One region of the Ramlibacter sp. JJN2-2R genome, then DNA from elsewhere that is predicted to be linked to it. Evidence: predicted binding sites of a transcription regulator. Region 1 holds the regulator's gene; each other region holds the start of a gene.
The links. Region 1 encodes LexA, which represses DNA repair genes until DNA is damaged. Its sites were predicted from a motif close to ACTGTATNNNNATACAGT; they were not measured.
Positions count from the first base shown of each region.

Region 2: the regulator LexA is predicted to act here: its motif matches at 1,054-1,071, upstream of imuA (translesion DNA synthesis-associated protein ImuA).
Region 3: the regulator LexA is predicted to act here: its motif matches at 6,894-6,911, upstream of AC3ANR_RS08275 (DNA topoisomerase IV subunit B).

Region 1 is NZ_CM173226.1:2,501,670-2,511,767, forward strand. Features, by position in the region: gene xseA (exodeoxyribonuclease VII large subunit) at 1-1,066, opposite strand, end outside; gene AC3ANR_RS12170 (MotA/TolQ/ExbB proton channel family protein) at 1,394-2,023, shown strand; gene AC3ANR_RS12175 (ExbD/TolR family protein) at 2,052-2,480, shown strand; gene lpxK (tetraacyldisaccharide 4'-kinase) at 2,486-3,484, shown strand; gene AC3ANR_RS12185 (Trm112 family protein) at 3,465-3,671, shown strand; gene kdsB (3-deoxy-manno-octulosonate cytidylyltransferase) at 3,671-4,435, shown strand; gene adk (adenylate kinase) at 4,544-5,200, shown strand; gene AC3ANR_RS12200 (asparaginase) at 5,210-6,145, opposite strand; gene lexA (transcriptional repressor LexA) at 6,218-6,892, shown strand; gene AC3ANR_RS12210 (hypothetical protein) at 7,013-7,327, shown strand; gene AC3ANR_RS12215 (DUF1993 domain-containing protein) at 7,368-7,883, opposite strand; gene AC3ANR_RS12220 (D-2-hydroxyacid dehydrogenase family protein) at 7,980-8,987, shown strand; gene AC3ANR_RS12225 (type IV pilus assembly protein FimV) at 8,990-10,098, opposite strand, start outside.
Region 2 is NZ_CM173226.1:1,832,940-1,843,037, reverse strand. Features, by position in the region: gene AC3ANR_RS09125 (DNA polymerase Y subunit UmuC family protein) at 1-327, opposite strand, end outside; gene imuA (translesion DNA synthesis-associated protein ImuA) at 296-1,015, opposite strand; gene AC3ANR_RS09115 (ABC transporter ATP-binding protein) at 1,141-2,991, shown strand; gene AC3ANR_RS09110 (DNA-3-methyladenine glycosylase) at 2,984-3,550, shown strand; gene AC3ANR_RS09105 (hypothetical protein) at 3,554-4,093, opposite strand; gene AC3ANR_RS09100 (head GIN domain-containing protein) at 4,281-5,015, opposite strand; gene AC3ANR_RS09095 (CoA transferase subunit B) at 5,306-5,947, opposite strand; gene AC3ANR_RS09090 (CoA transferase subunit A) at 5,958-6,662, opposite strand; gene AC3ANR_RS09085 (LuxR C-terminal-related transcriptional regulator) at 6,761-7,306, shown strand; gene AC3ANR_RS09080 (VTT domain-containing protein) at 7,473-8,120, opposite strand; gene mutL (DNA mismatch repair endonuclease MutL) at 8,149-10,083, shown strand.
Region 3 is NZ_CM173226.1:1,658,064-1,668,161, forward strand. Features, by position in the region: gene AC3ANR_RS08235 (helix-turn-helix transcriptional regulator) at 92-1,198, shown strand; gene AC3ANR_RS08240 (MBL fold metallo-hydrolase) at 1,232-2,005, opposite strand; gene bamC (NlpB/DapX family lipoprotein) at 2,061-3,143, opposite strand; gene dapA (4-hydroxy-tetrahydrodipicolinate synthase) at 3,168-4,055, opposite strand; gene AC3ANR_RS08255 (class I SAM-dependent methyltransferase) at 4,052-4,630, opposite strand; gene AC3ANR_RS08260 (SDR family oxidoreductase) at 4,627-5,439, opposite strand; gene AC3ANR_RS08265 (hypothetical protein) at 5,444-5,575, opposite strand; gene AC3ANR_RS08270 (MFS transporter) at 5,577-6,788, opposite strand; gene AC3ANR_RS08275 (DNA topoisomerase IV subunit B) at 6,945-8,918, shown strand; gene AC3ANR_RS08280 (GNAT family N-acetyltransferase) at 8,927-9,487, shown strand; gene AC3ANR_RS08285 (lytic transglycosylase domain-containing protein) at 9,484-10,098, shown strand, end outside.

The sequences.
Region 1 (10,098 bases):
CACTGCGGCCATCGGACTCGAGGCCCTGCAGGCGGCCGCGCGCCCGCTCCAGGCGCAGCTCGATGGCATGCCGCAGCCGGTCCTCCAGCTGCGCGATGCGCCGGTGCTGCTGCGCCATGCGTGCCGAAGGCCGGCCGAGCCGGGCCGTGGCGACGTCCATCCGCTGCGAAGCGCCGTCGACGCGGCGCTGCAGCGCCACGCCGAGCCGCTCCTGCTGCGCCTCGAGCTGCTGCAGCAACTCGGCCCGCGGGCGCGCCACCAGTTCGGCCGCCGCGGTCGGGGTGGGCGCGCGCAGGTCGGCGCAGAAGTCCGCGATCGTCACGTCGGTTTCGTGGCCCACGCCGCACACGACGGGCACCGGGCTGCGCACGATCGTGCGCGCGAGGGCCTCCTCGTTGAAAGACCACAGGTCTTCGATCGAGCCGCCGCCGCGCACGAGCAGGATGACGTCGAGCCGGCCCTCCTGCGCCAGCCGGTACAGGCTCTCCAGCGCCTGGACCAGTTCCGGCACGGCCTGGGGGCCTTGCACCGAAGCCGGCGCGAGCACGACCGGCAGGTGCGGCGCCCGGCGCCGCAACGCGGTGGCCACGTCATGCAGCGCCGCCGCCCCCAGCGACGTCACCAGGCCGGCGCCGCGGGGCAGGAACGGCAGCGGTCGCTTGCGGGCCGGCTCGAACAGCCCCTCGGCCTCCAGGCGGGCCTTGAGCCGCAGGAACCGTTCGTACCAGGCGCCCTGCCCGGCGCGCGAGAGGCTCTCCACGATGAGCTGGAGGTCCCCGCGCGGCTCGTAGACGGCCAGCCGCCCCTGCACCTCGACCAAATCGCCCTCACCGGGCAGGCTGTCGAGCAGGGACGCCGCGCGGCGGAACATGGCGCAGCGCAGCTGGCCGTTCGGGTCCTTGAGGTTGAAGTAGACATGCCCGCTCGACGCGCGCGAGAGGCCCGAAATCTCGCCGCGGACCGCGACGGGATTGAACCTCGCCTCCAGGGCGTCAGCAACGGCGCGGCACAGGGCGCCGACTTGCCAGATTCGCGGCGCCGATGCTGGATCCGGAGTCGCCACCATCAGGTCTGGAGCGGCTTGGGGCCGCAAACCGGGAGCCGATTAGTCCACAAAGACGCGCTAGCGGGCGCTGACCGCAGCCGCCCCGGCAGGAAGCACGGCAGCGTCGTGCAAGTCATTGATTTCAAACGAGAATTTCCTGCTGAAAATGTCATCGATCTGACATGTCGAAGGATTCATGCGGCGCGGCGCGCCGGCAGGCGGGGTTTTTGCACAAAGTTATCCACAATTTCTGTGGGTTGCGTCCTACGCGCGCGGGGACGGGTCCTACAGCTGTTGAGTCGCTCATAATCGCGACCACCTTCAGCATTCACCCGTCGCGGAGCCCCCTTGTTTTCGATCATACAAGCCGCAGGCTGGCCCATCTGGCCGCTGGTTGCCTGCTCCATCTTGGCGCTGGCCCTCGTCATCGAACGCTTCCTGAGCCTCAAGACGGCCCGGGTCGCGCCCCCCAAGCTGCTCGACGAAGCGCTGGCGGTCTCGCGCTCATCCGTGCCGGGGCCGGACGTGGTGACCCAGCTCGAACAGAACTCGGCCCTCGGCGAGGTGCTGGCCAGCGGGTTCCGCGCGCTGAACAGCAACCCGCGCTGCAGCGAGTCGGACCTGCGCTCCACCATGGAAGGCGCCGGCCGGACCGTCGCCCACCGCCTGGAGCGCTATCTCAGCGCACTGGCGACCATCGCCTCGGCGGCCCCGCTGCTCGGCCTCCTGGGAACGGTGATCGGCATGATCGAGATCTTCGGCTCGCAGTCGCCCGGATCCGGCGCGGGTGCCAACCCGGCGCAGCTGGCGCACGGCATCTCGGTGGCCCTCTACAACACCGCCTTCGGCTTGGTCGTCGCCATCCCGGCGCTGATCTTCTGGCGCTACTTCCGCGGCCGCGTCGACGCGTACCTGCTGACGCTGGAGCTGTCGTCGGAGCGCTTCGTGCGCCACCTCAACACCCTGCGCCGGCCCTGAGCCCGCGCCGCGCCGTCCGGAGCCCCGCATGAATTTCCGCACCCGCTCCCGCGAGGAGCCCGAGATCAACCTGATCCCGTTCATCGACGTGCTGCTGGTCGTGCTCATCTTCCTCATGCTGTCCACGACGTACAGCAAGTTCACCGAACTGCAGCTGCGCCTGCCGGTGGCCGACGCGGACGCCCAGCGCGACTACCCGCGCGAGGTCCTGGTGGGCGTGAGCAGCGACGGCCGCTACACGGTCAACCGGCAGGCCGTGGTCGGCCGCAGCCCCGACGTCGTGGCCCTGGCGCTGACCGATGCCGCCAAGGCGGGCAAGGACAGCGTGATCATCGTCAGCGCGGACGCGACGGCACCGCACCAGTCCGTCATCACGGTGCTGGAGGCGGCACGCCGGGCGGGCCTGAACCAGGTCACGTTCGCGGCCCAGTCCTCGGCCCAGGCGGCCAGCCACTGAAGCGCATGGCCGCGGCCCTGCAGCGAGCGTGGCTGCATCGCGGCCCGCTCGCGCTGCTACTCTGGCCCGTCTCGCTGCTCTACCGCGCGCTGGCTGCGGCGCATCGCGGCGCCTATGCGCTGGGCATCAAGCGCGCCGCCCCCCTGCCCCGGCCGGTCATCGTGGTCGGCAACGTCGTCGCGGGCGGCGCCGGCAAGACGCCGGTCGTGGTGGCCATCGCGGGCCACCTGCGGGCACGGGGCATCGCCTGCGGGGTGGTGTCGCGCGGCCATGGCCGCCGCTCCACCGGCTGCGTCGAAGTGACCGCCGCCAGCGACCCCGCCGAGGCCGGCGACGAGCCGCTGCTGATCGCACGGCAGTGCTGCATCCCCGTCGTCGTGGCACGCCGCCGGGCCGATGCGGTCCAGGCGCTCGTCGACCGTCATCCCGAGGTGCAGGTCGTGCTGAGCGACGACGGCCTGCAGCACCACGCGCTGGCCCGCGACCTGGAGATCGTGGTGTTCGACGAACGCGGCATCGGCAACGGCTGGCTCCTGCCCGCCGGGCCGCTGCGCGAGGCCTGGCCGCGCCGCGCCGACTTCGTCCTGCGCGTCGCCACGACCCCCGGGGTGGACGGCTTTGTCCTGGACCGCCGGCTCGACACGGTCGCGCGGCGCGCCGACGGCCGCACCGCCTCGCTGCGCGAGCTCGCGCGGCAGGGGCCGTGCTTCGCGCTCGCGGGCGTGGCACGGCCGGACGCGTTCTTCGACATGCTGCGCGCCGCGGACGTGCCGCTGGCCGGCACGCTCGCCTTGCCCGACCACCATGATTTCGCCGAGGCCCCTCCGGTGCCCGCCGGCGCCACCGTGCTGTGCACGGACAAGGATGCCGTGAAGCTCTGGCGCGTGCGGCCAGACGCGTGGGCGGTGCCGCTCGGTCTCGCGATCGATCCGGCGTTCTGGCAGGCGCTCGATCGCTGGCTGGACGCGAAGCTATCATCGACGCATGGACCCCAAACTGCTTGAGCTGCTGGTCTGCCCCGTGACCAAGGGGCACCTGGATCACGACCGCGTCCGGCAGGAACTGGTCTCGCGCAGCGCGCGCCTGGCCTATCCCATCCGCGACGGCATTCCCGTCCTGCTCGAGGAAGAGGCGCGCCCGCTCAGCGACGACGAGCTCGATCGGCTCCCCAAGCGCACGCCCCTGGTCTAGTGGCCTTCACCATCCTGATCCCGGCGCGGCTGGCCTCCACGCGGCTGCCCGACAAGCCGCTCGCCGACATCGCCGGCCGGCCGATGGTCGTGCGCGTGGCCGAGCGCGCCCGGCGGTCCGGCGCGCAGCGTGTCGTGGTGGCGGCCGACAGCGCCTCGATCCTCGACGCCTGCCGCGCCCACGGCGTCGAGGCCGTGCTTACCTCGGCGGACCATCCCTCCGGCACCGACCGCCTGGCCGAGGCAAGCATCCAGCTGGGCCTGGCCGACGGCGACACGGTCGTGAACGTGCAGGGGGACGAGCCGCTGATCGAACCCGCTCTCATCGACGCCGTCGCCCGCCTGCTGCAGGACGACACCGGCGCCGACATGGGGACGGCGGCGCACCCGATCACCGAGCTGGCGGACTTCACCAACCCGAACGTGGTGAAGGTGGTCACCGACGTGCGCGGCCTGGCCCTGACCTTCAGCCGCGCGCCCATCCCGTGGTGGCGCGACGGCTTCGCCTCGGGCATCCGCGCCCTGCCCGATCCGGCGCCGCTGCGGCACGTGGGCATCTACAGCTACCGCTGCGGATTCCTGCGCCGCTTTCCCGGCCTGCCGCAGGCGCCGATCGAGCGCCTGGAGGCGCTGGAGCAGATGCGCGCGCTCTGGCACGGCCACCGCATCGCCGTGCACGTGAGCGCATCCGCGCCCGCCGCCGGCGTCGACACGCCCGAGGATCTGGAGCGCGTGCGCCGTCTTTTCGCGGCTTCTGCGACGTAAGTTCGCGCAAGGGTCGCGTGCTATCCTCAAGCGCATGATGCGCAACGGCCCGGCGCGGGGATGACCGAGGGGCCCGCAGCGCCCGCTTTCATCCATCCGAGGACATCCATGAGACTGATCTTGCTGGGCGCACCAGGCGCGGGCAAAGGCACCCAGGCAACCTACATCTGCCAGAAGTACGGCATCCCCCAGATCTCCACGGGCGACATGCTGCGCGCGGCGGTGAAGGCGGGCACGCCGCTCGGACTGGCGGCCAAGAAGGTCATGGACTCCGGCGCGCTGGTGGGCGACGACATCATCATCGGCCTCGTGAAGGAGCGGCTCGCCCAGCCCGATTGCGCGCAGGGCTTCCTCTTCGACGGCTTCCCGCGCACGATCCCGCAGGCCGACGCCATGAAGGAAGCGGGCGTGAAGCTCGACTACGTGCTCGAGATCGACGTGCCCTTCGAGGCCATCATCGAACGCATGAGCGGCCGCCGCTCGCACCCCGGCTCCGGTCGCACCTACCACGTCAAGTTCAACCCGCCCAAGGTGGAGGGCCTGGACGACCTCACGGGCGAACCGCTGATCCAGCGCGACGACGACCGCGAGGACACCGTCAAGAAGCGACTGGAGGTCTACGCCTCGCAGACCCGGCCGCTGGTGGACTACTACGCCAACTGGGCCAAGGCCGACCCCAAGAACGCGCCGAAGTACCGCGCGATCAGCGGCATCGGCACGGTCGAGGACATCACCGCGCGCGCACTGCAGGCGCTGGCCAGCTGATCCCGGCGCTCAGGCGCGCGCCAGCTCCAGCATCAGGTCCACGCGCGCCTTCACTGGTGTGAGCAGGTGCACGGGCAGCCCGCCCGGCACACCGGCAACGATCGTTCCTTCCTGGCAGCGCGTGGCCCGCAGCACCCGCACGCCCTGCTCCATCGCGGCAACCAGCGCCTCCTCCAGGCGCTCGTGCACGGTGCCGTTGCCCGTGGCGGCCACCACCAGGCCGCGCACGCCCGCGGCCACCAGGGCCTGCACGACGCGGCCATCCGCCCCCGCCTGGCTGTGGACGATCTCCACCCAGGGCCAGTCGCCCTCGGCCGGCAGGCGCGCCGCGCCCGACGCCCCGGCCGGCGCCGGCCAGCCCCGCACCAGCCGCAGCCGGCCGTCCTCCACATGACCCAACGGGCCTTCGTCGCCCGAAGAGAAGGCATCCAGCCGGTACGGGTGCACCTTGCGCACGGCCTGCGCCGAATGCAGCCGGCCGGCGCACACGACGGTGACGCCGCCCGCGCCCGGCGTGCGCGCCACGGCCACCGCGTCGGCCAGGTTCTGCGGCCCGTCCGCCGACAGCGCGGTGGCCGGCCGCATGGCACAGGTCAGCACGACGGGCTTGCGCGCGTCCAGCACCCGCGAGAGCAGGTACGCCGTTTCCTCCAGCGTGTCCGTCCCGTGCGTGATGACGACGCCTGCCACGTCGGGCTGCGCCAGCCAGTGCGCACAGCGGCGCACGAGTGCGCCCCACACCGCCGGCCCCATGTCCTTGCTGTCCACCTGCGCGACCTGCTCGGCCTCGATGCGCAGGCCGTGCAACGCCGGCAGGCTGCCCAGCAGGTCCGCCACGGCCACCTGGCCGGCGCGGTAGCCGACATGGTCCTGCGCCGAGGCCGCGGCGCCCGCGATGGTCCCTCCGGTGCCGAGAACAACGATCCGATCGGGTGTCACTTGCACTCTTTCACGAAACTGGTTAAAAATACAGGTACTGGATGGGCAGCCAGTTGGCCGCCCCAAGGAGCCACCGCCATGATCGAGACGCCCAAGCTCACCGCACGGCAGCAACAGATTCTGGACCTGATCCAGGCCGCGATCGCCCGCACGGGCGCGCCGCCCACCCGTGCCGAGATCGCCGCCGAGCTGGGCTTCAAGTCCGCCAACGCGGCCGAGGAGCACCTGCAGGCCCTGGCGCGCAAGGGCGTCATCGAACTGGTGAGCGGCACCTCGCGCGGCATCCGCCTCAAGAGCGACACGCTGCGCTCCATCCACGAGTCACGCTTCAAGCAGTTCCCCCTTCCGCTGCAGAGCCTGGCGCAGCTCGCGCTGCCGCTCGTGGGGCGCGTCGCCGCGGGCTCGCCCATCCTCGCGCAGGAGCACGTCGACCAGACGTACTACGTCGAGAGCAGCCTGTTCCAGCGCCGCCCCGACTACCTGCTCAAGGTGCGCGGCATGTCGATGCGCGACGCCGGCATCATGGACGGCGACCTGCTCGCCGTGCAGTCCACCCGGGAAGCCAAGAACGGCCAGATCGTGGTGGCGCGCCTGGGCGACGAAGTCACCGTCAAGCGCTTCCGGCGCAACAAGCACCTGATCGAGCTGCATGCCGAGAACCCCGACTACCCCACCATCGTCGTGGAGCCGGGCGAGCCGTTCGAGATCGAAGGCCTCGCGGTCGGCCTGATCCGCAACACCATGCTCATGTGAGCCCCGCCGGGCGGCGGCAGGTGGCGGGCGTATGGCGCGAGGCGCCATCACCCTGCACCGACCCGGCATCGCATCCGAATCTCGCCTGTGTTCCGAACCTGAAGTTCAAGGAGAGACGACATGGGAATGATCTGCACGCTGGCCGGACTGGTGCAACCGTTGCGGCACTGGCTGCGCCCGCTCGCGCGCTGGGCGCGCGCAACGCGCCAGCCGGCGCATGCGCCGGCACTGCGCACCGGGCTGCACACGCTGGCCGGTCACGGCCAGGTGGCCTGGCCGGCCGGGCAACACCACGCCCGCCCGGTTCGCGTGCTGCGCATCGTCGAAGCCGCGCACCCGCGCAGCACGGCGGGCCGGATGGTGATCTCCGGCCGCATGGCCGACGTGTGCGCCGAGCTCGACCGGCTTGCCGCGCTGGAGGCCGCCACCGCCTGACGGCGCGCCGCGGCGCCACCACGCCGGCGCCCCATCGGGTTCACTGCGAGGCGCCGGCCAGGTAATCGGCCTTGCCCAGCTCAACGCCGTTGTGGCGCAGGATCGCGTACGCCATGCTGACGTGGAAGAAGAAGTTGGGCAGCACCCAGTGCTTGAGGTACGCCTCGCCCTTCATCGTCCGCGTGGACTCGCGGCCCACCGGGAACGTGATCTCCTTGTCCTCGGTGCCGTCCAGCTTGCCGGCAGGCACCGTCTCCAGCCAGGCGAGCGTCTTGCCGATGCGGGCCTTGAGCTCATCGACCGTGGTCTCGTTGTCCTCGAACCGGGGCGCCTCGACGCCGGACAGGCGGGCGACACCGTTCTTGGCCGAGTCGCAGGCGATCTGGATCTGGCGCGTGAACGGCAGCATGTCGGGCGCCAGGCGGTCCGCCGCCAGCACCTGCGGGTCGAACTTGCGGGCCTGCGCGTGGGCCAGCCCCTTGTCCAGGATGTGGCTGAGGTTGCCCAGCATCGTGCGGAAGATCGGCAGGCTGGCCGACGACATCGAAATCGCCATGGGGGAAGTCTCCTTGCGGTTCAGCTGATCGGGAAAGGCGTGAATGCTACCGGCTGCGCGGCCGATGCGCCGCCGGGCGCAGGGCACAATCCCGCCATGAACATCGTGATCCTCGACGATTACCAGGATGCCGTGCGCAAGCTGCGCTGCGCGGCCAGGCTCGAGGCCTATCCCGCCAAGGTGTACACCAACACGGTCAAGGGCATCGGCCAGCTCTCGGTGCGGCTGCGCGACGCCGACGTCATCGTCCTGATCCGCGAGCGCACCCACATCACGCGCCAGCTGCTGGAAAAGCTGCCGCGGCTCAAGCTGATCTCGCAGACGGGGCGCGCCGGATCGCACATCGACGTCGACGCCTGCACCGAGCGCGGCATCGTGGTCACCGAAGGCGCCGGATCGCCGGTCGCCCCGGCGGAACTGACCTGGGCCCTGATCATGGCGTCCATGCGGCGCCTGCCGCAGTACATCCAGACCCTCAAACACGGCGGCTGGCAGCAGTCGGGCATGAAGTCGGCCTCCATGCCCGCCAACTTCGGGCTCGGCATGGTGCTGCGGGGCAAGACGCTGGGCATCTGGGGCTACGGCAAGATCGGCCAGCTGGTGGCGAACTACGGGCGGGCCTTCGGCATGCGGGTGCTGGTGTGGGGCCGCGAGGGCTCGCGCTCGCGCGCGCAGGCCGACGGCCACATCGCCGCCGAGAGCCGCGAACAGCTGTTCAGCGAAAGCGACGTGCTCAGCCTGCACGTGCGGCTCAATGCCGAGACCGCCGGCCTGGTGCGGCTGGAGGACTTCGGCCGCATGAAGCCCACCGCCCTGTTCGTCAACACCTCACGCGCCGAGCTGGTCGAGCCCGACGCGCTGCTGGCCGCGCTCAATCGCGGCCGGCCCGGCATGGCCGCCGTCGACGTGTTCGAGAGCGAGCCGATCCTGCAGGGCCACGCGCTGCTGCGGCTGGAGAACTGCATCTGCACGCCGCACATCGGGTACGTCGAGCAGGAGAGCTACGAGATGTACTTCGGCGACGCCTTCGACAACGTCGTGAACTTCATCGAGGGCCACCCCACGAACGTGGTCAACCCCGCCGCGCTGCAAGTGCGGCGCTGAGGCTAGTCGCTGCCGCGCACCGGCACCATCCCGGTGTCGATGTCCGGCAGGTCGAAGTCCAGCAGGTGGCCGTCGGCGGGCGCCTCGGCGGCGCCGAAGCTGCCAGCAACCGCCACGGGCTCGTCCAGGTTCACATCCAGTGCCGCGTGGCCGGTGGCCGGCGGCCCGTCCAGGTCCGCCATTCCGGTGGACAGCGGATGGATCGAGGTGTGCGAGAAGCCCGGCGCGCCGAAGTCGGCGTGGGCGCCCGACACCGGGTTCGAATCCTGGAATCCCGAGCGCGGCGCATCACCGCCCGCCAGCACCTGCTGGCCGATGTGGTGCAGCAGCAGCAGCTCGCGGTAGGCCTGCAGGCTGAAGGCCTGCGAGCCGTCCTTGCTCGGCCCGCGGAAGATGGACTCCTCGATGACGTCGAGCACCCGGCGCGCGGGCCACAGCGCCACGATGCGCGCCATGGCGTTGTCGTACGCCTCGATGCCGGCGTTCTCCAGGCTGTAGGCATCGAACTCGGGCACGTCGGCATTGAAGCGGCGCTGGAACTCGCTGCGCACCCAGTCGAACTCCTCGCGGCGCCCCAGCTTGTGGTAGATCTCCACCAGGTCGAGCCAGGCCACCGCGCTGGTCTCGGGGTTGGCCTGGATGTGGCTGCGCAGCACGTCGATGGCGCGGTCGTACTCGCCCAGCGACGAGAAGAAGTCGGCCTCCTGCTGCACGTCGTGCAGTTCCTCGGCCTTGAGCGCCCGGCTGCCGGCCTGGCTGGGCTGGAAGTCGCCGTCCGTGCGCGCCGAGACATGCAGCGGATTGAGCGGGGCGCGCACCGTGGGGGGTTGCGGCGGCTCGACCGGCGGGGCGTCCGGCCGGGCCTGGGCCGCGGCTTCGTCGGAGCGGGCTGGCACGCTGGCGGGCTCGGCCACGAGGCCCGGACGCGGCGCCGGGCGAACCCGGGCCTCCTCCACCACCGCGGCGGCCGCGGAACGCGAGCGCGCCGGCTCGGTCTCGCGCGGGTCGCGCCACCAGTCGTGCGCCATGGCATCGCGGACGGCCGCGGCGCGGCGCCAGAAGAACAGCATCAGCCCTGCCATCGCCAGCACCAGGGCGATGAGCACGTAGA
Region 2 (10,098 bases), 670 kb from region 1:
GGCATGCGCCAGCGCCGCCGTCAGCAGGTCCAGCGGCAGGTCGTCGGGGATGGCCGGCGGCGGGTCCTCCCCGCGCAGCTTGCAGCGCAGCAGGGCGAGCGCGACCAGCGACGTGCGCGAGGCCGCCCAGTCGACGGGACCGAGCGCGGGGTCGGGTTGCAGCAGCGACTTCAGCAGCGCCTTGCGGCCGCCGAAGAGGCGCACGCTGCCCGAGACCTCCAGCAGGATCGCCTCCTCCACCTGCGCCACGCGCGGCGTGAAACGAAGCGCCCACCAGATCCACGCCTGCCGGTCGTCAAGGCGAGGTGACAAGGCGATCCAGAACATGCGATCTCCTTTCGTCGAGGGGGATGGGCACCGGCGCCTGCACGCGGCGGCGGCTGGCCAGCAGGGCCCGCACGCGCGCCGCATGGGCCGGCAGCAGCAACGGGTCCGGCAGCGGCGGCCCCTTGCGCTTGAGCACATGGACCTGCAGCTCGTCGATGCCCTCCACCAGCAGCCGCAGCGGCGAAGGGCTGGCCTGCACGCGCGCGCCGGCGGGCCGGAACGCGAACAGCAGCTTGCCGTGCTGGCGCCCGGCCAGTTGCAGCCGGCGCAGGTCGGCCGAGCGGCATTGCGGCAGCCAGGCGAGCACGCCGGCGACTTCGGCGCAGCGCAGCGCCTGTTCGGCGGACCACAGGCGCTGCGCCGGTGGGTCGGCCCGGATCGACAGCAGCCGCTCGGCCGGCAGGCCCTGCGCGGCCAGGGCGGGCGTGAACGGCAGGTAGGGCGCCCCCACCAGCACGATCGGGCCGGGCTTGCGATCCACCCACTCGGCCAGCCCCGGCAGCAGCAACTGCCAGGCATGCATTTCGGGGCGCGGCTGCAGCACCTCGACCAGGCTGCCGACGGGCCAGCCGCCCCCGGGCAGTTGCGCGTCCAGGGCCGCATGGCCCGTGGGCAGCGCGCACGCCTCCGTGGCGAGGTCGGTGACTCGCCAGACGTGGGGGATGGCCAGGTCCGCAGCGGACTGCATGGGATGGGAGGGGAAGCGGGGAAGGAAAGCCGGACGGTACTGTGGATTTATACAGTAAACTGCGCCCGCCGCGTGCAGAAATCGCGTGCCCGCCCGGGCTTGGCGATTCAGCGAGAATCCGCCCCTTGTTCCGCCGCTTCGAAACCCTCCTCCACCCCTATCCCGACGTCGAACCGGTCCTGCCGCCGACGGGTTTCTTCCGCTTCGTCTGGACCTGCACCGAGGGCCTGCGCGGCTACATCGGCTGGCTCACCCTGCTGAGCGCCGCGGTCTCCACCTTCGAAGCCCTGCTGTTCTGGATGCTCGGGCGCATCGTCGACTGGCTGGGCAGCGCCCACCCGCAGACCCTGTTCCGCGACCACGGCGACATGCTGGCGGGCCTGGCCGCGGTGCTGGTGGGCAGCATCGCGCTGATCGCCGGCCAGACCATCCTGAAGCACCAGACGCTGGCCATCAACTTCCCGCTGCGCCTGCGCTGGAACTTCCACCGGCTGATGCTCGGCCAGAGCATGGCCTTCTACGCCGACGAGTTCGCCGGCCGCATCACGACCAAGGTGATGCAGACCGCGCTGGCCGTGCGCGAGATGATCTTCACCACCAGCGAGGTGATCATCGGCGTGGGCGTCTACTTCCTCACCATCGTGGCGCTGGCCGGCGGCTTCGACGCCCGCCTGATGCTGCCCTTCCTGGCCTGGCTGGCCTGCTACGGCCTGTCGGTGTGGTACTTCGTGCCACGCCTGGGCCGCGTGGGCAAGGCGCAGGCCGACGCGCGCGCCATGCTCACCGGCCGCATCACCGACGCGTACACCAACATCTCCACCGTCAAGCTGTTCTCGCACACCCACCGCGAGGCGGGGTTCGCCCGCCAGGCGATGCAGGAGTTCAAGACCATCGGCCACCGCCAGATGCGGCTGGTGAGCACCTTCGAGATCGTCAACCACACGCTGGTGGTCGGCCTGATCCTGGCGGCCACCGGCTATTCGCTGTGGCTGTGGTCGCGCGGCGAGGTCGGCCCCGGCGCGGTGGCCGCGATCACCGCCATGGCCCTGCGCATCAACGGCATGTCGCACTGGATCATGTGGGAGATGGCATCCCTGTTCGAGAACGTCGGCACGGTGCAGGACGGCATGGTCACCCTCACCCGCCCGCGCGCCGTGGTCGACCGCCCGGACGCCAAGCCGCTCGAGGTGACCCGCGGCGACGTCGTCTTCGACCACGTGCGCTTCGGCTACGGCAAACCCGAGCCGGTGATCGACGACTTCTGCCTGCGCGTGCGGCCCGGCGAGAAGATCGGCCTGATCGGCCGCTCCGGCGCGGGCAAGTCCACGCTGGTGAACCTGCTGCTGCGCTTCTACGACCTGGACGGCGGCCGCATCCTGATCGACGGCCAGGACATCGCCGGCGTCACCCAGGACAGCCTGCGCGGCCACATCGGCATGGTCACGCAGGACACCTCGCTGCTGCACCGCTCGGTGCGCGACAACATCGCGTACGGCAACCCCGGCGCCGACGAGCCGTCGCTCGTGGCCGCGGCCCGGCGCGCCCACGCGCACGAGTTCATCCAGGCCCTGTCCGATCCGCACGGGCGCAAGGGCTTCGACGCCCACGTGGGCGAGCGCGGCGTCAAGCTCTCGGGCGGGCAGCGCCAGCGCATCGCCATCGCGCGCGTGATGCTCAAGGACGCGCCCATCCTGCTGCTGGACGAGGCGACCAGCGCGCTGGACAGCGAGGTCGAGGCCGCCATCCAGGCCAGCCTCGACGAGCTGATGGAGGGCAAGACCGTCATCGCCATCGCCCACCGGCTGTCCACCATCGCGGCGATGGACCGCCTGGTCGTGATGGACCAGGGCCGCATCGTCGAGGAAGGCGACCACCGCAGCCTGCTCGCGCAGGGCGGCCTGTACGCCAAGCTGTGGGCCCACCAGAGCGGCGGCTTCCTGGGCGAGACGATCGACGGCGAGACCGCCGATGCCTAGGCCGCTGGGCCCGGCCGACTTCGCCGGCGACTCCCACGAGGTGGCGCGGGCGCTGATCGGCGCCACGCTGCTGGTCGACGGCGTCGGCGGCCTGATCGTCGAGACCGAGGCCTACGACCGCGAGGACCCGGCGTCGCACAGCCACACCGGTCCCACCCCGCGCAACCAGGCCATGTTCGGCCCGCCGGGTCGCGCGTACGTGTACCGCTCGTACGGCATCCACTGGTGCCTGAACTTCGTCTGTCGCGAGGAAGGCCATGGCGCCGGCGTGCTGATCCGCGCGCTGGAGCCCACGCACGGGCTGGACGTGATGCGCGAGCGCCGCGGCCTGCACGACGAGCGCCTGCTGTGCGCGGGACCGGGCCGCCTCGGGCAGGCGCTGGCGATCACGCACGACCTCAACGGGCATCGCCTGGACCGCCAGCCGTTCCGCGTGCTCGCGGCCGAGGGCGAGCCGCAGGTCGTCACCGGCCCGCGCATCGGCATCAGCAAGGCGGTCGACGTGCCCTGGCGGTTCGGGCTGGCCGGCTCGCGCTTCGTGAGCCAGCGGTTCCGCTGAAGGTCAGCGGCTACGCTGCGCCGGCGGCAGCAGCAGCGGCGGCAGCGTGTTCGTTGCGGGCGAGGCGCTGCGCACGGGCGCACGGGCGGGCGCCGGGCCCGCGCCCATCGCCGCCGTGCCGGGCCCCGCGCCCATCATCCGGGTGTTGTCCTGGGGCGGCAGGCCCGACTCGGCCAGCATCACGCCGGGGCGCATGTTGTCGGGGCGCTCGGAGATCACCGCGACCCCATTGCCCAGCGACCTGTGCGGCAGGCCCAGGGATTCGGCGGTCCTGGCGTCGGTGAGCAGCGGCGACTTGCCGCTGCGGGCCGGCACCTTCAGGCGCGCCTCGCTCGGGCAGCTGGGATCCTCGTTGAAGACCAGGTGGCCGCCCGGGAACCGCTTGGACAGCGCCTCGTGCAGCGGCAGGCTCATGTCCACCGGCGGCCTGGCGTCGTTGTAGACGATGCGGTTGTCCCGGTCGTAGACCGTGTAGCAGGCCATCGCCTGCCCGCAGGCCAGGGCCGCCAGCGCGGCCAGCCCGGCACGTGAAAGCTGCTTCATCGCGTCACCTCTCCCTGTGCCACAGCGGCACCTGCGGCCGATGGTCCGGGCTGCGGCTGGGCCAGCGGGCAGGCAGACGTGACGAGGCGCTGTCAGCCGAAACCGCCAGCGGGTTGCAAATCGTGAATGGCCGTGAACAACGGCAGCGCGAGCGTCGCCGGCCCGGCAAGCGGGGACTTGCCGCCGGTCAGGCCGGGCCGACGCGCTGCACCGAGCCCGAGCCGGCGATCGAGCGCTCGACCTTGGGGTCGCCCTGGTAGCGCACCGAGCCCGAGCCGGCGATGCTCACCTTCAGGTGGCTGCGCGCGTGGACGGTGGCGACGCCGGAGCCGGCGATGCTGACCTTGGCCTCGTTCGACTGCAGCGAGGCGGCGTCGACGCTGCCCGAGCCGGCCAGCGACAGCTTGAGCTCCTGCACCGCGCCGGCCAGCCTGACGTTGCCGCTGCCCCCGAGCGAGACGGCCACCTCCTCGCAGTCGGTGCGCTGCAGGTCGACGTTGCCGGAGCCGCCGACGTCGATCTTCAGTTGCGGGCTCTTCAGGCCGGCGCCGGTGATCGAGCCCGAGCCCGCGAGCGCCAGCTTGTCGATGGAGCGCGCCTGCACCACCACGCGCAGCGTCCGCGGCTCGATGTCCTGTCCGCGCTGCGGGCGCACCTGCAGTTCGCCCCGCACGACCTGGGTCTCGATCAACGGCAGGATGTTCTCGTCCGCCTCGATGGTGACGCTCTCGGTGGGGCCCAGGCGCAGCTCGAGCAGGCCGGGGGCGGAGAAGGCGACGCCGGTGAAGGCCGCCACGGTGCGGGTCTCAGTGCGCTTCACGCCGTTGCCCTTGACGACGTTCCAGGCCGCCAGCGCCGGCACCGCGACGACGGCCGCCAGCGAGAGGAACGCCGCGCGGCGGGAAAGATGGAATTCGGTCAAGGCTCGCCTCCGGGATGCTGATGATGTGCAGGCATCCTAGGAGCGCGACGGGGGGCGGGGCGAGCGGCATGTGACGGGCTGCTGGATCAGCCGACAGGATGCGGGCCGGCCCGACGGGCCGCATCCGCCGGAAGGCGGAGCGGTGCTGGTCGGTCGTGCGGGGCCTGGCCCCGCATCCAACGCCGCGGCCCGCTCGGCGCAAGGCTGGATGGCGGGTCGAGCCCGCCATGACCACAGCCCCGGGACGGATGGCGGGGCAGCCCGCCGTCACGGCAAGCGGGCTGCGCGCGTCAGCCCAGCAGCTTGACGCCGGTCTTGGCCTGCAGCTGGTCCATGGTCACGCCGGGGGCGAGCTCGACCACCTTCAGGCCCTGGTCGGTCACGTCCATCACCGCGAGGTCCGTGATGATGCGGTCGACCACGCCCACGCCCGTGAGCGGCAGCGTGCACTGCGGCAGGATCTTCAGGTCCTCGGTGCCGTCCTTCTTCTTGGCCACGTGCTCCATCAGCACGATCACGCGCGGCACGCCGGCGACCAGGTCCATGGCGCCGCCCATGCCCTTGACCATCTTGCCGGGGATCATCCAGTTGGCCAGGTCGCCCTTCTCGCTCACCTGCATGGCGCCGAGGATGGACAGGTTGATCTTGCCGCCGCGGATCATGGCGAAGCTGTCGTGGCTGCCGAAGATCGACGAGCCCTTGATCGTGGTGACGGTCTGCTTGCCCGCGTTGATCAGGTCGGCGTCGACCTCGTCGTCGTACGGGAACGGGCCGATGCCCAGCATGCCGTTCTCGCTTTGCAGCCAGACCTCGATGTGGTCGGGCACGTGGTTGGCCACCAGCGTGGGGATGCCGATGCCGAGGTTGACGTAGAAGCCGTCCTCGAGTTCCTGGGCCGCGCGCGCGGCCATCTGGTCCTGGGTCCAGGGCATGGTGTTCTCCTCAGACTTTCCGGTCGCGCGTGGTGCGCTTCTCGATGCGCTTTTCCGGCGTCGGGTTGTGGACGATGCGGTGCACGTAGATGCCCGGCAGGTGGATGTCGTCGGGGGCGAGCTCGCCCGTGGCCACCACGCGCTCGACCTCGACGATGCAGATCTTGCCGGCCATGGCGGCGGCCGGGTTGAAGTTGCGCGCCGTCAGGTTGAAGCGCAGGTTGCCCGAGCGGTCGGCGATGTCGGCCTTGACCAGCGCCACGTCGGGCACCAGCGAGCGCTCCATCACGTAGGTCTCGCCGTCGAACTCGCGCAGCTCCTTGCCCTCGGCCACGATGGTGCCGACACCGGTCTTGGTGAAGAAGGCCGGGATGCCGGCGCCGCCGGCGCGCAGCTTCTCGGCCAGCGTGCCCTGCGGCGTGAATTCCAGCTCGAGCTCGCCGGCCAGGTACTGGCGCTCGAACTCCTTGTTCTCGCCCACGTAGGACGAGATCATCTTCCTGATCTGCCGTGTCTGCAGCAGCTTGCCCAGGCCGAAGTCGTCGACGCCGGCGTTGTTCGAGATGGCGGTGAGGTTCTTGACGCCGCTGTCGCGCAGGGCGTCGATCAGCGCCTCGGGAATGCCGCACAGGCCGAAGCCGCCGACGGCCAGCAGCTGGCCGTCGCGCACCACGCCCTCGAGCGCGGCCTTGGCCGATGGATAGAGCTTGTTCACGTGAGGATCTCCAGTCGCACGGGCTTCGCGGGGGTCGCCCGAATCCCGGCTACGATACTACCTAATGCGCTACGTAGTTCCCCGTAAAGGTTAGCCCGATGGACGTCGATTACCGCCTCGCCTTCGAGCTGGCCCCGGTCGGGCTGTGCGTCTCGCGCAACCGCGCCATCGTCGACTGCAACCGGCACCTGTGCGAGATGTTCGGCTTCACGCGCGAGGCGCTGGTGGGGCAGTCGTTCCTCACGCTCTATCCCAGCGCCGACGAGTACGAACGGCTGGGCGCCCGGATGGCGCCGATCCTCAACGCCCGGGGCCACTACTCGGACGACCGCATCATGAAGCGCGCCAGCGGCGAGGTGTTCTGGTGCCACGTGACCGGCCGCGCGCTCAACCGCGCGGCGCCGCACGAAGCCGGCATCTGGGCGTTCGAGGACCTGAGCGCGCAGCGCCCGGTCAAGGCCGAACTCACCGCCCGCGAGCGCGAGGTCGCCGCGCGGCTGCTGGACGGCCTGACGTCCAAGGAGATCGGCAAGGCCCTGGCGATCAGCCACCGCACGGTGGAGATCTACCGGGCGCGCCTGATGCGCAAGTACAAGGCCAGCACCACCGCCGACCTGGTGCACAAGCTGATGGCCGGCCACTAGCGCGCGGCGCGAAGGGGTCGGGGTCATCCGTCGGTCCCTGCGTTGTCGTTCTGGCGGAGGCCGGGATCCAGGCGGCGCGCAGGCGGGCAGCGGGCCTGGATTGCGGGTCAAGCCCGCAATGACGAGGACCGGGGCAAGCAGCCGGCCAAGCCCGCGGTGCCGGCGCTCAGGCCGCCTTCGTCCTCAACCGCCCCTTCACCGCGCCCGCGATCACCACCAGCCCCGGGATCAGGATCATCGCCCAGATGATCTTGTCCAGGTGCTGCTGCACCCAGGGGATGTTGCCGAAGAAGTAGCCCGCCGTGACGATGCCGCCCACCCACAGGCCGCCGCCGGCCACGTCGTAGAAGCTGAAGCGGCTGCGGGTCATCTGCGCCACACCGGCCACGAACGGCGCGAAGGTGCGCAGGAACGGCATGAAGCGCGCCGCGACGATGGTGAAGCCGCCGTACTTCTCGTAGAACGCATGCGCCTGGTCGAACGCCTGGCGGTTGAAGAAGCGCGACTGCTCCCACTGGAACACCCGCGGGCCGAAGTGGCGGCCGATCGTGTAGTTGCTCTGGTTGCCCAGCACGGCCGCGGCCCACAGCAGGGCGACCGACAGGCCATAGTCCATCAGGCCCACGCCGCACATGGCGCCCACCACGAACAGCAGCGAGTCGCCCGGCAGGAACGGCATCACCACGACGCCGGTCTCGACGAAGATGATCAGGAACAGCAAGGCGTAGACCCAGGTCCCGTAGTTGGTGACGAACGTCTGCAGGTGCTTGTCGACGTGGAGGATGAAGTCGATGAGGAAGGCGGCGTATTCCATTGCGGAGGGATTATCCCTGCCACCTAGAATGGATGGGGTGAATGCCGTGCTCCATCCGGGCCATCGCCGGCCCATCCGCGAGCTGCCCGACGAACTGATCAGCCAGATCGCCGCCGGCGAGGTCGTCGAGCGCCCCGCCTCCGTCGTGCGCGAGCTGGTCGACAACGCCCTCGACGCGGGCGCCTCCCAGGTCACCGTGCGGCTGCTGGCCGGCGGCGTGCGCCTGGTCTCGGTCGAGGACGACGGCGGCGGCATCCCGCGGGAGGAATTGCCCATCGCGTTGCGCCGGCACGCCACCAGCAAGATCGGCAGCCTCGAGGACCTGGAGTCCGTGGGCACCATGGGCTTTCGCGGCGAGGCGCTGGCCGCCATCGGGTCGGTCTCGGAGCTCGCCCTGCTCTCGCGCTGCGCGGGCCAGCCCAGCGCCTTCCTGCTCGATGCCCGCAGCGGCGAGCTGCGCCCGGCCGCCCGCGCGACGGGCACGACGGTGGAGGTCAAGGAGCTGTTCTTCACCACCCCGGCGCGGCGCAAGTTCCTCAAGACCGACGCGACCGAGCTGGCGCACTGCATCGAGGCCGTGCGCCGCCACGCGCTCGCCCGCCCCGACGTCGGCTTCGCCGTCTGGCACGAAGGCAAGCTGGTCGAGCAGTGGCGCCCGGGCACGCGCGAGCAGCGCCTGGCCGACGTGCTGGGCGACGACTTCCTGGCCGACAGCGTGGCGGTCGACTGGCAGGCCGGGCCGATCCGCATCACCGGGCGCGCCGGCATCCCCGACGCCGCGCGCTCGCGCGCCGACCACCAGTTCGCCTACGTCAACGGCCGCTACGTGCGCGACAAGGTGCTCACGCACGCGGCGCGCAGCGCCTACGAGGACGTGCTGCACGGCCAGCGCCAGCCGGTCTATGCGCTGTACGTCGAGATCGATCCGGCGCGCGTGGACGTCAACGTGCACCCGACCAAGATCGAGGTGCGCTTTCGCGACAGCCGCGAGGTGCACCAGGCCGTGCGCCGCGCGGTCGAGGCCGCGCTGGCCGCGCCCCGGGCCGGCCAGGCGGCCGCGGCGCCGGCGGGCGAGCCTGAAACCGCCCCGCCGCCGCAGTCGCCCGCCTTCGTTCCCTGGTCGCAGCCGCGCATGGACTTCGCCCCGGCCGCCGGCCAGCGCGTGAGCGACCTCGCGGCGCTGTGGGGCAGCCCCGATCGATCGGCTTCCCTCCCCACCGCTCGGCCCGAGTCCGTCGAAGGCCTTCCCCCCGACGTTCGGCCTGGGCCCGTCGAAGGCCTGGGCGCGGCTTCGACCGCGTCGACGAGCGCAGGACAGGCAAGCTCAGCCCGAACGGAGGGGTCGGGCCCAACCCCAACGGAAGACGCCGACTGGCCGCTCGGCCGCGCGCTCGCGCAGCTGCAGGGCGTCTACATCCTGGCCGAGAACCGCCAGGGCCTGGTGGTCGTGGACATGCACGCGGCCCACGAGCGCATCGTGTACGAGCGCCTGAAGTCCCAGCTGGCCGGCGGCGCGGGCCAGCGCCTGGCCAGCCAGCCGCTGCTGATCCCGGCCACCTTCGCCGCCACGCCGCAGGAAGTCGCGACGGCCGAGGCGTGCGCCGACACCCTGCTGACGCTGGGTCTGGAGGTCACGCCGTTCTCCGCCCGCACGCTGGCGGTGCGCGCCGTGCCCACCACCCTCGCCCAGGGCGACGCGGTGGAGCTCGCCCGCAGCGTGCTGGCCGAACTGGCGCAGCACGAGGCCAGCACCGTGGTGCAGCGCGCGCGCGACGAGTTGCTCGCCACCATGGCCTGCCACGGCGCCGTGCGGGCCAACCGCCAGCTCACGCTGCAGGAGATGAACGCGCTGCTGCGCCAGATGGAGGTCACCGAGCGCTCGGACCAGTGCAACCACGGCCGCCCGACCTGGCGGCAGGTGACGCTGCGCGAGCTCGACGCGCTGTTCCTGCGCGGGCGCTGAACTTCCCGGCCGCCG
Region 3 (10,098 bases), 840 kb from region 1:
TACTGCAGATCGTGACAAACGCCCGATTCCAGGTGCCCGGGCCCGGGGTCCAGAATGGGCGCAACCAAGAACAATCACGCCGGCAGGCTTCATGGTCACGCACGGTTCCCTCGACAAGCTCGTGGATTCGACCATCCAGGCGCTGTACCTGTCGGTGTCGGACAGCGGGCAGTGGACCACCGCCCTGGCGCGGCTCTCCGAGGCATTCGACGCCCCCCGCGTGTCCCTCATGCGCACCACGCCGGCGCTGGACGCCATCCTGGACCTGCGGGGGCTCAACCACGACCCCACGACGCAGAAGCTGTACTGGGACCACTACTGGACCCTGGATCCCACCGCGCTGGTCGCGCGCGATGCGGCCGTGGGGCAATGGCTGGATGCGGACCCGCTGTTGGCCCCCCGCAGCACGCCGTCGCCTGAGTACGCCGAGTTCGCCGTGCGCCACGGCATCCGCCACGTGGCCGGCGGCAAGGTGCACGCGGACGCTGGCAGTTGCACGATGCTGGGCCTGCAGCGGCCGGCCGACCATCGCCCGTTCGGCCTGGAGGCGCAGCAGCTCTATGCCCGGCTGGCGCCCCACATCGGCCGCGCCGCCGCCTTGTCGGCGGAACTGGAGCAGGCACAACTGGCCCGGGGCCTGTCGGCCACGGCGCTGGACGCGCTGCAGTGGCCGGTGTACGCGATCTCACCGCAACGCCGCTTGCTGCTCGCCAATCGCATCGGCGAGCGCCGGCTCGCGGTGGGTTTGCCCTTCACGCTGCACCAGGGCCGGCTGCAGTGCGGGGACCTGGAAGCACGGGCCCGCCTGCTGCGGGCGGTCGACCTGGCGGGGCGGGGCCGAGGCAGTGCGTTCCGCATCCACGCCGCGTCGGGGCCGTGGTGGGTGGAGGCCCTGCCGCTGCCCGAGCCGGCCGGCGCGGTGCTGCTCTATGCCGCGGCGCCCGGTGCGGCGCCGCCGCCGGCCGCCGGCGTCCTCAAGGACGCGCTGGGCTTCTCGGACGCCGAGGCGGAGGTCGCCGGCCTGCTGCTGCAGGGCCGCAACGTGAAGCAGATCGCCATCGCACGCCGGGTGAGCGTGTGGACCGTGCGGGCGCAGGTGCGCGAGATCCTGCAGAAGGCGGGCGTGCGGCGCCAGGTGCAGCTGGCCCAGTTGCTGCTGGCGCTGCCGAGGGTGGGCGAGGAGACCGGGGTGGAATGAGCGGGGCAACGCCGGCGCCCGCCGCGCCCGCGTTCAGGCCGTGAGCCAGCCGCTGCCCGTCGGGCCGTCGGCCACGTGGATGTCGATGCCCTCGCCCAGCGCGTCGACCAGCGCGGCGCGCGCGAGGTCGGGCCGGTTGTTCTGCTCGCTCAGGTGCGCGGCCACCACCTGGCGCAGGCCGTGCGGGCGGATCCGCATCGCGATGGCGGCGGCATCCTCGTTGGCCAGGTGCCCCCAGTCGCCGCCCACGCGCTTCTTCAGGAACCAGGGGTAGGGGCCCGCATCCAGCAGCTGCCGGTCGTGGTTGCATTCGAGCAGCAGCGTGTTGCTGCCCGAGAGCCGGTCGATCACGTGCTGCGTCGCGTGGCCCAGGTCGGTGAGCACGCCCAGCGTCACCGCGCCGTCGGTGCACGTGAGCTGCAGCGGCTCGCGCGCGTCGTGCGGCACGGTGAACGGGCGCACCTGCAGCCCGCGCACCTCGATCGGCACCGAGTCGCCGGCGATGCGCAGCAGGCCGTCGAAGTCGGGCTGCCCCAGCCCGAGCCAGGTGCCCTCGCTCATCCAGACCGGGATGCGCTCGCGGAGCGCGAGGCTGCGCGCGCAGCCGATGTGGTCGGCGTGCTCGTGGGTGATGAAGATGGCGTCGATCTGCTCGGCGAGCATGCCCGCCAGGCCGAGGCGCTTGTCCAGCTGGCGGATGCCCAGCCCGCAGTCGACGAGCAGGTGGGTGAGGCCGGCGTCGCCGCGGGCCTGCACCACGGTCGCATTGCCGGTGCTGCCGCTGCCCAGGCTCTTGAAACGGATCATCGCCAGCCTCGCGCGCGCAAGGCACAAGGGGCCGGCGGGCGGCCCCGTGTGCTGCTTACTTCAGGTCGTCGGCGATGACCTGCAGGATGCGCTTGGCGTCGTCGCCCGTCTCGGGCGCGCCCTGCGCGTTGAGCACGGCGACGGTGGTCGCCTCGCCCTGGCTCTTGACCGTGATGCGGTACTTGGTCGGCGGCAGCGCCGAGTCGCGGCTGAACATCTTGCTGAAGAAGCCCGAGTCCTGCTTGTCGGGGTTCGGCGGCACGTAGCGCACGAAGTAGGTGCCCTGGCTGCGGTCGCGGTCCTCGACGGTGAAGCCGGTGCGGTCCAGCGCCAGGCCGACGCGGCGCCAGGAGCGGTCGAAGCCTTCGTCGATCTGCACCACCGGCGCGTTGTTGACGGTGGTCACGCGCGAGGTGGTCTTGGGGGCGCCGGAGGCGACCAGGGCCTTGGCCTGCTCCTGCGGCACGCCCAGGCGCAGCATCAGGCGGCGCAGGAACTCGGCTTCCAGCTCGGGATCGACAGGGCGCGGTTGCCACACGGTCTGGTCCTTCTGGTTGTTGTTGTTGGAGTAGACCTCCTGCATGCCGCGGTGCGACAGGTAGATCTCGGTGCCGCCGCTGGCCGTGCGCTCCAGGCGGGTGCGGAAGCGGTCGCGCTCGGAGGTGGAGTAGACCGAGTCGAGGATCTTGCCCAGCGACTGGCGGATGAAGTCCTGCGGGATCTTGGCGCGGTTCTCGGCCCAGTCGGTCTCCATGATGCCCAGCGCCGGCTGGTCGATCACGAGCTGGAAGCCGCTCTCGAGCCAGAAGTCGCGCACCGGGCCCCACAGCTGGTCGGCCGGGCGGTTGACCACCAGCCAGCGCTGCGTGCCCGCGCGCTCGATGCGCACGTCGCCCATGGTGGTGGCCGCGGTGGGCACCGTGGGCGCGGACTGGCCGACCTGGTAGCTGCTGGCCGTGACCGGGCCGCCGGGGATCTGGTAGCGCGAGTCGCGCGAGAGCTGTGTGAGGTCCGGCGGGACCTCCAGCGACGTGCCCTTCTGCGCGCTCTTGTAGTCGATCTTCTCGCCCTCGAGCACCGAGCAGGCCGCGAGCGCGGCGCAGGCCATCGCCAGCGCCCCGAGTCTTGCAAATCGCATCACGTTCATCCGTCCTTGTCGTTATCAGGCCAGCACGCCGGCCGCCCGCAGGGCACCCTCGACCTGCGCGTGGAACGCCGGCGAGAGCGGCGTCATCGGCAGGCGCAACGCCGGCCCGCACAGGCCCATCCTGGCCATCGCCCACTTCACCGGGATCGGGTTCGCCTCGACGAACAGGTGGCGGTGCAGCGGCATGAGCCGGTTCTGGATCTCCATCGCCTTGCGGGCCTCGCCGTTGACGGCGGCCACGCACAGCTCGTGCATCGCGCGCGGCGCCACGTTGGCCGTGACGCTGACGTTGCCGTGGCCACCGCACAGCATGAGGGCGACGGCCGTGGGGTCGTCGCCCGAGTAGACGGAAAAGCCCTTGGGCGCGTCGCGCAGCAGCCACTGGGCGCGCTCGAGGTTGCCGGTGGCTTCCTTGATGCCGACGATGCCGGGCACCTCGGCCAGGCGCAGCACGGTGTCGTGCTGCAGGTCCGCGACCGTGCGGCCGGGCACGTTGTACAGCACCAGCGGCAGGTCGCCCACCGCCTCGGCGATCGCCTTGAAGTGCAGGTACTGGCCTTCCTGGGTGGGCTTGTTGTAGTAGGGCACGACCTGCAGCTGGCAGTCGGCGCCGACCTTCCTGGCGAATTTCGCCAGCTCGATCGCCTCGGCGGTCGAATTGGCGCCGCAGCCGGCCATGATCGGCACGCGGCCGCGGGCCTGCTCGACCGAGACGCGGATGATCTCCTGGTGCTCGGCCACGGTGACGGTGGGCGACTCGCCGGTGGTGCCGACGACGCCGATGCAGTCCGTGCCCTCGGCGATGTGCCAGTCGATCAGGCGCCGCAGCGCCGGGTAGTCGACGCTGCCGTCGTCGTGCATCGGCGTGGCCAGGGCCACGATACTGCCGGTGATAGGGGTCATGGGCGAGGGCGGGTCGAAAGCGAAGATTCTACCCAGAGCGGGTGCCGAACCCGACCGTCGGCGGGGTCCGTCCGCACGGCCGCGATGCGCTGCACGAACCGCTCGGGCGCGTCGAGGAATCCGTCCTCGTAGGCGACCACGCGCAGCCCCGCGCACAGGGTGAGCAGTTCGCCGTGGCGCAGCAGGAAGTCGGGGCGCGAAGGCCGGCCGACCGTCTCGTTGCCGTCGGCGAAGGTCTCGTACAGCAGCACGCCGCCCGGCGCGATGCTGGCCAGCAGTGCCGGGAACAGCGGGCGCCAGAGGTAATTGGTGACGACCACGGCGGCGAAGGTCTCGCCCGGCAGCGGCCACGGCCCGCCTTCGATGTCCGCGGCGATGGCGCGGCCGAGCGGCTGCGCGGCGGCGACCGCCTGCGGGTCGCGGTCGATGCCGGTGACGGGGTGGCCGCGGCCGGCGAACCAGCGCAGGTGCCGGCCCTGGCCGCAGGCGACGTCGAGCACCGCGCCGCCCGGCGCCACCAGGTGGCTCCAGCGCCGGATCCAGGGCGAGGCGTCGCCCGTGCCGTGCGGCGTCACCGCGGCCCCGTCTCGTGCGCCAGCGCGGCCCGCGCCATCCGGTCGACGACGCCGGGGGCGACGAGCTTCAGGAAGCGGCCGAACTTGCCCTTGCCCGTCATGACCACGTCGCGGCTGCGGTCCTCCATGCCCTCGAGGATCAGGCGGGCGCACTCCTCGACCGGCATCGCGTCCTGCTCCTTCAGGCCGCTGCGGCCGGCGGGCCGGCCCTGGGCATTCCAGCCGTTGCGGCGGATCTCGGTGGCGACGACGCCCGGGTAGGCGATGGTGACCGACACCCCGTCGGGCTGCACCTCGGTGCGCAGCGCCTCGAAGAAGCCGGCCATGGCGAACTTGGTGGCGCTGTAGGCGGTGCGGCCGGGCACGCCCAGCAGGCCGGCGAGCGAGGAGACGGCCACGATGCGGCCGCGCGCGGCCTTCAGGTGCGGCAGGGCGGCGTGGGTGCACCAGATGCTGCCCCAGAGGTTGACCGTCATCAGGTCCTGGTACCAGCGCAGGTCCTGGGCCCGGACGTCCTCGAACCGCGCGTGCGCCGACACGCCGGCGTTGTTGACGAGGCAGTCGATGCCGCCGAAGTGGCCCACGGCCCGCTCGATGAGCGCGCGGCACTCGGCCTCGCGCGTGACGTCGGTGGGCACGGCGAGCGCGGCGGCGCCCAGCGCCTCGCACTGGGCGGCCACGTCGGCCAGCTTGTCGGCATTGCGCGCGGCCAGCACGAGGGCGGCGCCGGCGCGGTGCCGGCGGGCGAGCTGGCGCGCCAGCTCGGCGCCGATGCCGTCGGAGGCGCCGGTGATCACATGGATTCTCATCGTGTCATTGGAAGCAGGCCCAGAGCTGGTCCGCGAGCATGACGACGATGGCGGGGCGCGTGTACAGGGCAAACACTGCCGCCAGCACCGCGGCGGCCGCGGTCCAGGCGATCAGGCGGCGGGCAGCCGGGCGCATGTCAGGCCGGCTGCGGCGCGGGCCGGGCGATCGGCGCCTCCCGCACGGGCAGGTTGACGATGGCGGCGAACAGGCCCAGGGCGATGGCGATCCACCAGACGATGTCGTAGCTGCCGGTGCGGTCGTACAGCAGGCCGCCCAGCCACACGCCCATGAACGAGCCGATCTGGTGGCTGAAGAACACGAAGCCGCCCAGCATGGACAGGTGCGCCACGCCGAAGATCTGGGCGACGGTGGCGTTGGTGGGCGGCACGGTGGACAGCCACAGCAGGCCCATGACGGCGGCGAACAGGTAGACCGACAGGGGCGACAGCGGCGCCCACAGGAACACCGCGATGGCCACGGCCCGGGCGAAATAGATGAAGGACAGGATCTTGCGCTTGGCCAGCCGCTGGCCCAGCGAGCCGGCGATGTAGGTGCCGAACACGTTGAACAGGCCGATCAGGGCCAGCGCGTAGCTGGCCACCTGCGGCGACAGGCCCTTGTCCCTCAGGTAGCTGGGCATGTGCACGCCGATGAAGACCACCTGGAAGCCGCAGACGAAGTAGCCGGCCATCAGCAGCTGGAAGCTGGGGTACTTGAAGGCCTCGCGCAGCGCCTGCCCGACGGTCTGCTGGCGGCGCGGCGCGTGGCCGGCGGCGAAGCCCGGCTCGCGCAGGCCGAAGGCCAGCGGCATCACCAGCAGCACGGCCGCGGCCAGCGCCAGCAGCGCCTGCTGCCAGCCCAGGCCCGAGATCAGGAAGCCCTCGACCGGCACCATCAGGAACTGGCCGAAGGAGCCGGCCGCCGCGGCCACCCCCATCGCCCAGGAGCGCCGGGACGGGTCGATCTGCCGGCCGATGACGCCGTAGACGACGGCGTAGGTGGTGCCGGCCTGGGCGGCGCCGATCAGCACCCCGGCGGTGAGCGAGAACAGCAGGGCATTGGGCGACAGCGCCATGCCCGCCAGGCCCAGCGCATACAGCGCGGCGCCCAGCACCAGCACCCGGAAGGCGCCGAAGCGGTCGGCCAGCATGCCGGCAAAGATGCCGAAGAAGCCCCAGGCCAGGTTCTGGATGGCGATGGCGAAGGCGAAGGTCTCGCGCGTCCAGCCCTGGGCCTGCGTGATGGGCTGCAGCCACAGGCCGAACCCGTGGCGGATGCCCATGGACAGGGTGACGACGGCGGCGCCGCAGGCGAGGACCTGGCGCATGGAAAGGCGGGCGGGCTGCATCCGGGCGACTGTAGCCAATCGCGCCGGGCGGCCGCCGTCGCGCGGCTGACGGCCCCATGAATTCCTAGGCCGCCATTGATGCCGTTGGCGCATCGGCCGCGGCGGGCTGGATGTTTGTCCAGTGCTAGGATGGCGCGCCACTACAATCCGCCACCCATGGCCACCCGACCCGCCTCCGCTCCCGAGTACTCCGAAGGTTCGATCCGCGTGCTCAAGGGCCTCGAGCCCGTGAAGCAGCGGCCGGGCATGTACACGCGCACCGACAACCCGCTGCACATCATCCAGGAGGTCCTGGACAACGCCGCCGACGAGGCGCTGGCCGGGCACGGCAAGCGGATCAAGGTCACGCTGCACGCCGACGGCTCGGTCAGCCTCGAGGACGACGGCCGCGGCATCCCGTTCGGCCTGCACCCGGAAGAAAAGGCGCCGGTCATCGAGCTGGTCTACACGCGGCTGCACGCGGGCGGCAAGTTCGACAAGGGCAAGGGCGGCGCCTACAGCTTCTCCGGCGGCCTGCACGGCGTGGGCGTGTCGGTGACCAACGCGCTGGCCAAGCGGCTGGAAGTGACCACCCACCGCGAGGGCCAGGTGGCCACCATCGTCTTCTCGGGCGGCGACGTGGCCGAGCCGCTGAAGGTGCGCAAGGCGGCCGAGGGCGACCGGCGCTCGGGCACCACGGTGCGGGTCTGGCCGGACGCCAAGTACTTCGAATCCAGCCAGTTGCCGCTCACCGAGCTGGCCCACCTGCTGCGCAGCAAGGCCGTGCTGATGCCCGGCGTGGCGGTTTACCTGGTCAACGAGAAGACCCGCGACAGCCAGAGCTGGCAATACAAGGGGGGCCTGCGCGACTACCTGATGCAGACCCTGCCGGCCGACCCGGTGATCCCGCTGTTCGAGGGCGAGGGCTATGCCGAGAACAACGAGACCTTCGCCGAGGGCGAGGGCGCGGCCTGGTGCGTGGCGTTCACCGAGGACGGCGCGCCGGTGCGCGAGAGCTACGTCAACCTGATCCCCACCAGCGCCGGCGGCACGCACGAGAGCGGCCTGCGCGACGGCCTGTTCAACGCGGTCAAGAGCTTCATCGAGCTGCACTCGCTGCTTCCCAAGGGCGTCAAGCTGCTGCCCGAGGACGTGTTCGCCCGCGCCTCGTACGTGCTGTCGGCCAAGGTGCTGGACCCGCAGTTCCAGGGCCAGATCAAGGAGCGCCTGAACTCGCGCGACGCCGTGCGGCTGGTCTCCAGCTTCGTGCGCCCGGCGCTGGAGCTGTGGCTGAACCAGCACGTCGACTACGGCAAGAAGCTGGCCGAGCTGGCCATCAAGGCCGCGCAGACGCGCCAGAAGGCCGGCCAGAAGGTGGAAAAGCGCAAGGGCTCCGGCGTCGCCGTGCTGCCCGGCAAGCTGACCGACTGCGAGAGCAAGGACATCTCGCACAACGAGGTGTTCCTGGTCGAGGGCGACTCCGCCGGCGGCAGCGCCAAGATGGGCCGCGACAAGGAATGCCAGGCGGTGCTGCCGCTGCGCGGCAAGGTGCTCAACACCTGGGAGGTCGAGCGCGACCGCCTGTTCGCCAACACCGAGATCCACGACATCGCGGTGGCGATCGGCGTCGACCCGCACGGCCCCAATGACACGCCCGACCTGTCGGGCCTGCGCTACGGCAAGGTCTGCATCCTGTCCGATGCCGACGTGGACGGCTCGCACATCCAGGTGCTGCTGCTGACGCTGTTCTTCCGCCACTTCCCCAAGCTGATCGACGCCGGCCACGTGTACGTCGCCCGGCCGCCGCTGTACCGCGTGGACACGCCGGCGCGCGGCAAGAAGCCCGCGGGCAAGCAGTACGCGCTGGACGAGGGCGAGCTCACCGCCATCCTGGACAAGCTGCGCAAGGAGGGCGTCAAGGAAGGCGCCTGGACCATCAGCCGCTTCAAGGGCCTGGGCGAGATGAGCGCCGAGCAGCTGTGGGAGACCACGCTCAACCCCGACACGCGCCGCCTGCTGCCCGTGCACCTGGGCAAGTTCGACTTCGCCGGCACCGAGTCCCTGATCACCAAGCTGATGGGCAAGGGCGAGGCCGCGGCCCGCCGCGAGTTGATGGAACTGCACGGCGACGCCGTCGAACTGGACATCTGAGCCCGCGCATGCTGCCCGCCGCCGCCCCTTCCAGCGCCAGCAGGCCGCCCGCCCGGGCCCGGCTGCGGCCGACGATGCAGAGCGACCTGGAGTTCGTGCTCTCGCTCGAGGGCGACGCGGCCAACCTGCCGTTCATCACGCCCTGGGAGCGCACGCAGCACGAGGCCGCCATCCGCTTTCCGGACTTTCGCCACTTCATCATCGAAGGCGGCGAGGACCTGGCCTCGGTCGGCTTCCTGATCCTGATCGGCTGCAAGAGCCGCAACCAGGCGCTGGAGCTCAAGCGCATCGTCGTGCGGGACAAAGGGCTGGGTTACGGCCGCGCCGCGCTGCGGGTGGCCAAGAAGGTGGCGTTCGACGACCTGGGCGCGCACCGCCTGTGGCTGGACGTGCGCACCCGCAACGAGCGCGCCCGCGCGCTCTACGAGAGCGAGGGCTTCGTCCTCGAGGGCACGCTGCGCGAGTGCGTGCGCGGCGCCGACGGCGCGTTCGATTCGCTGGCCGTGATGGCGATGCTGGCCGCCGAGTTCGGCCAGCGCCGCGCCCAGGGCCTGGAGCTGCTGCGGTGACGCGCTGGCTCGCGCCGCTGCTCGCCCTGGCGCTGGCCGGCGCCGGCACGGCGGCGCATGCCGAGGTCTGGGGCTACGTCGACGCCAAGGGCGTGGCGCACTTCGCGCCCGGCAAGCTGGACGAGCGCTACGAGCTGTTCTTCCGCGGCGGCGAGAGCTTCGACACCGCCGAGGGCCTGGCGGGCAAGACCCCGCGGCCCGTGGCCGTGCCCACCAGCGCCACGCGCCTGATCGCCTTCTTCGAGGTGTCGCCCGGCTACAAGCAGGTCAAGCACCACCTGCGCGAGGCCTCGCGCGCCCACCGCATCGACTACGAGCTGCTGCAGGCGCTGATCGCCACCGAGTCCGGCTTCGACGCCGCGGCGGTCTCGCCCAAGGGCGCCATCGGCCTGATGCAGGTGATGCCGGCGACCGCGCAGCGCTTCGGCCTGCAGGCCGACCGCAGGGCGCCGGTCGAGAAGAAGCTGGCCGACCCGGGCACCAACATCCGCACCGGCACGCGATACCTGCGGCACCTGCTCGACCTGTACCCCGGCAACCTGGAGCTGGCGCTGGCCGCCTACAACGCGGGCGAGGGCGCGGTGCTGCGCGCCGGCCACCGCATCCCCAAC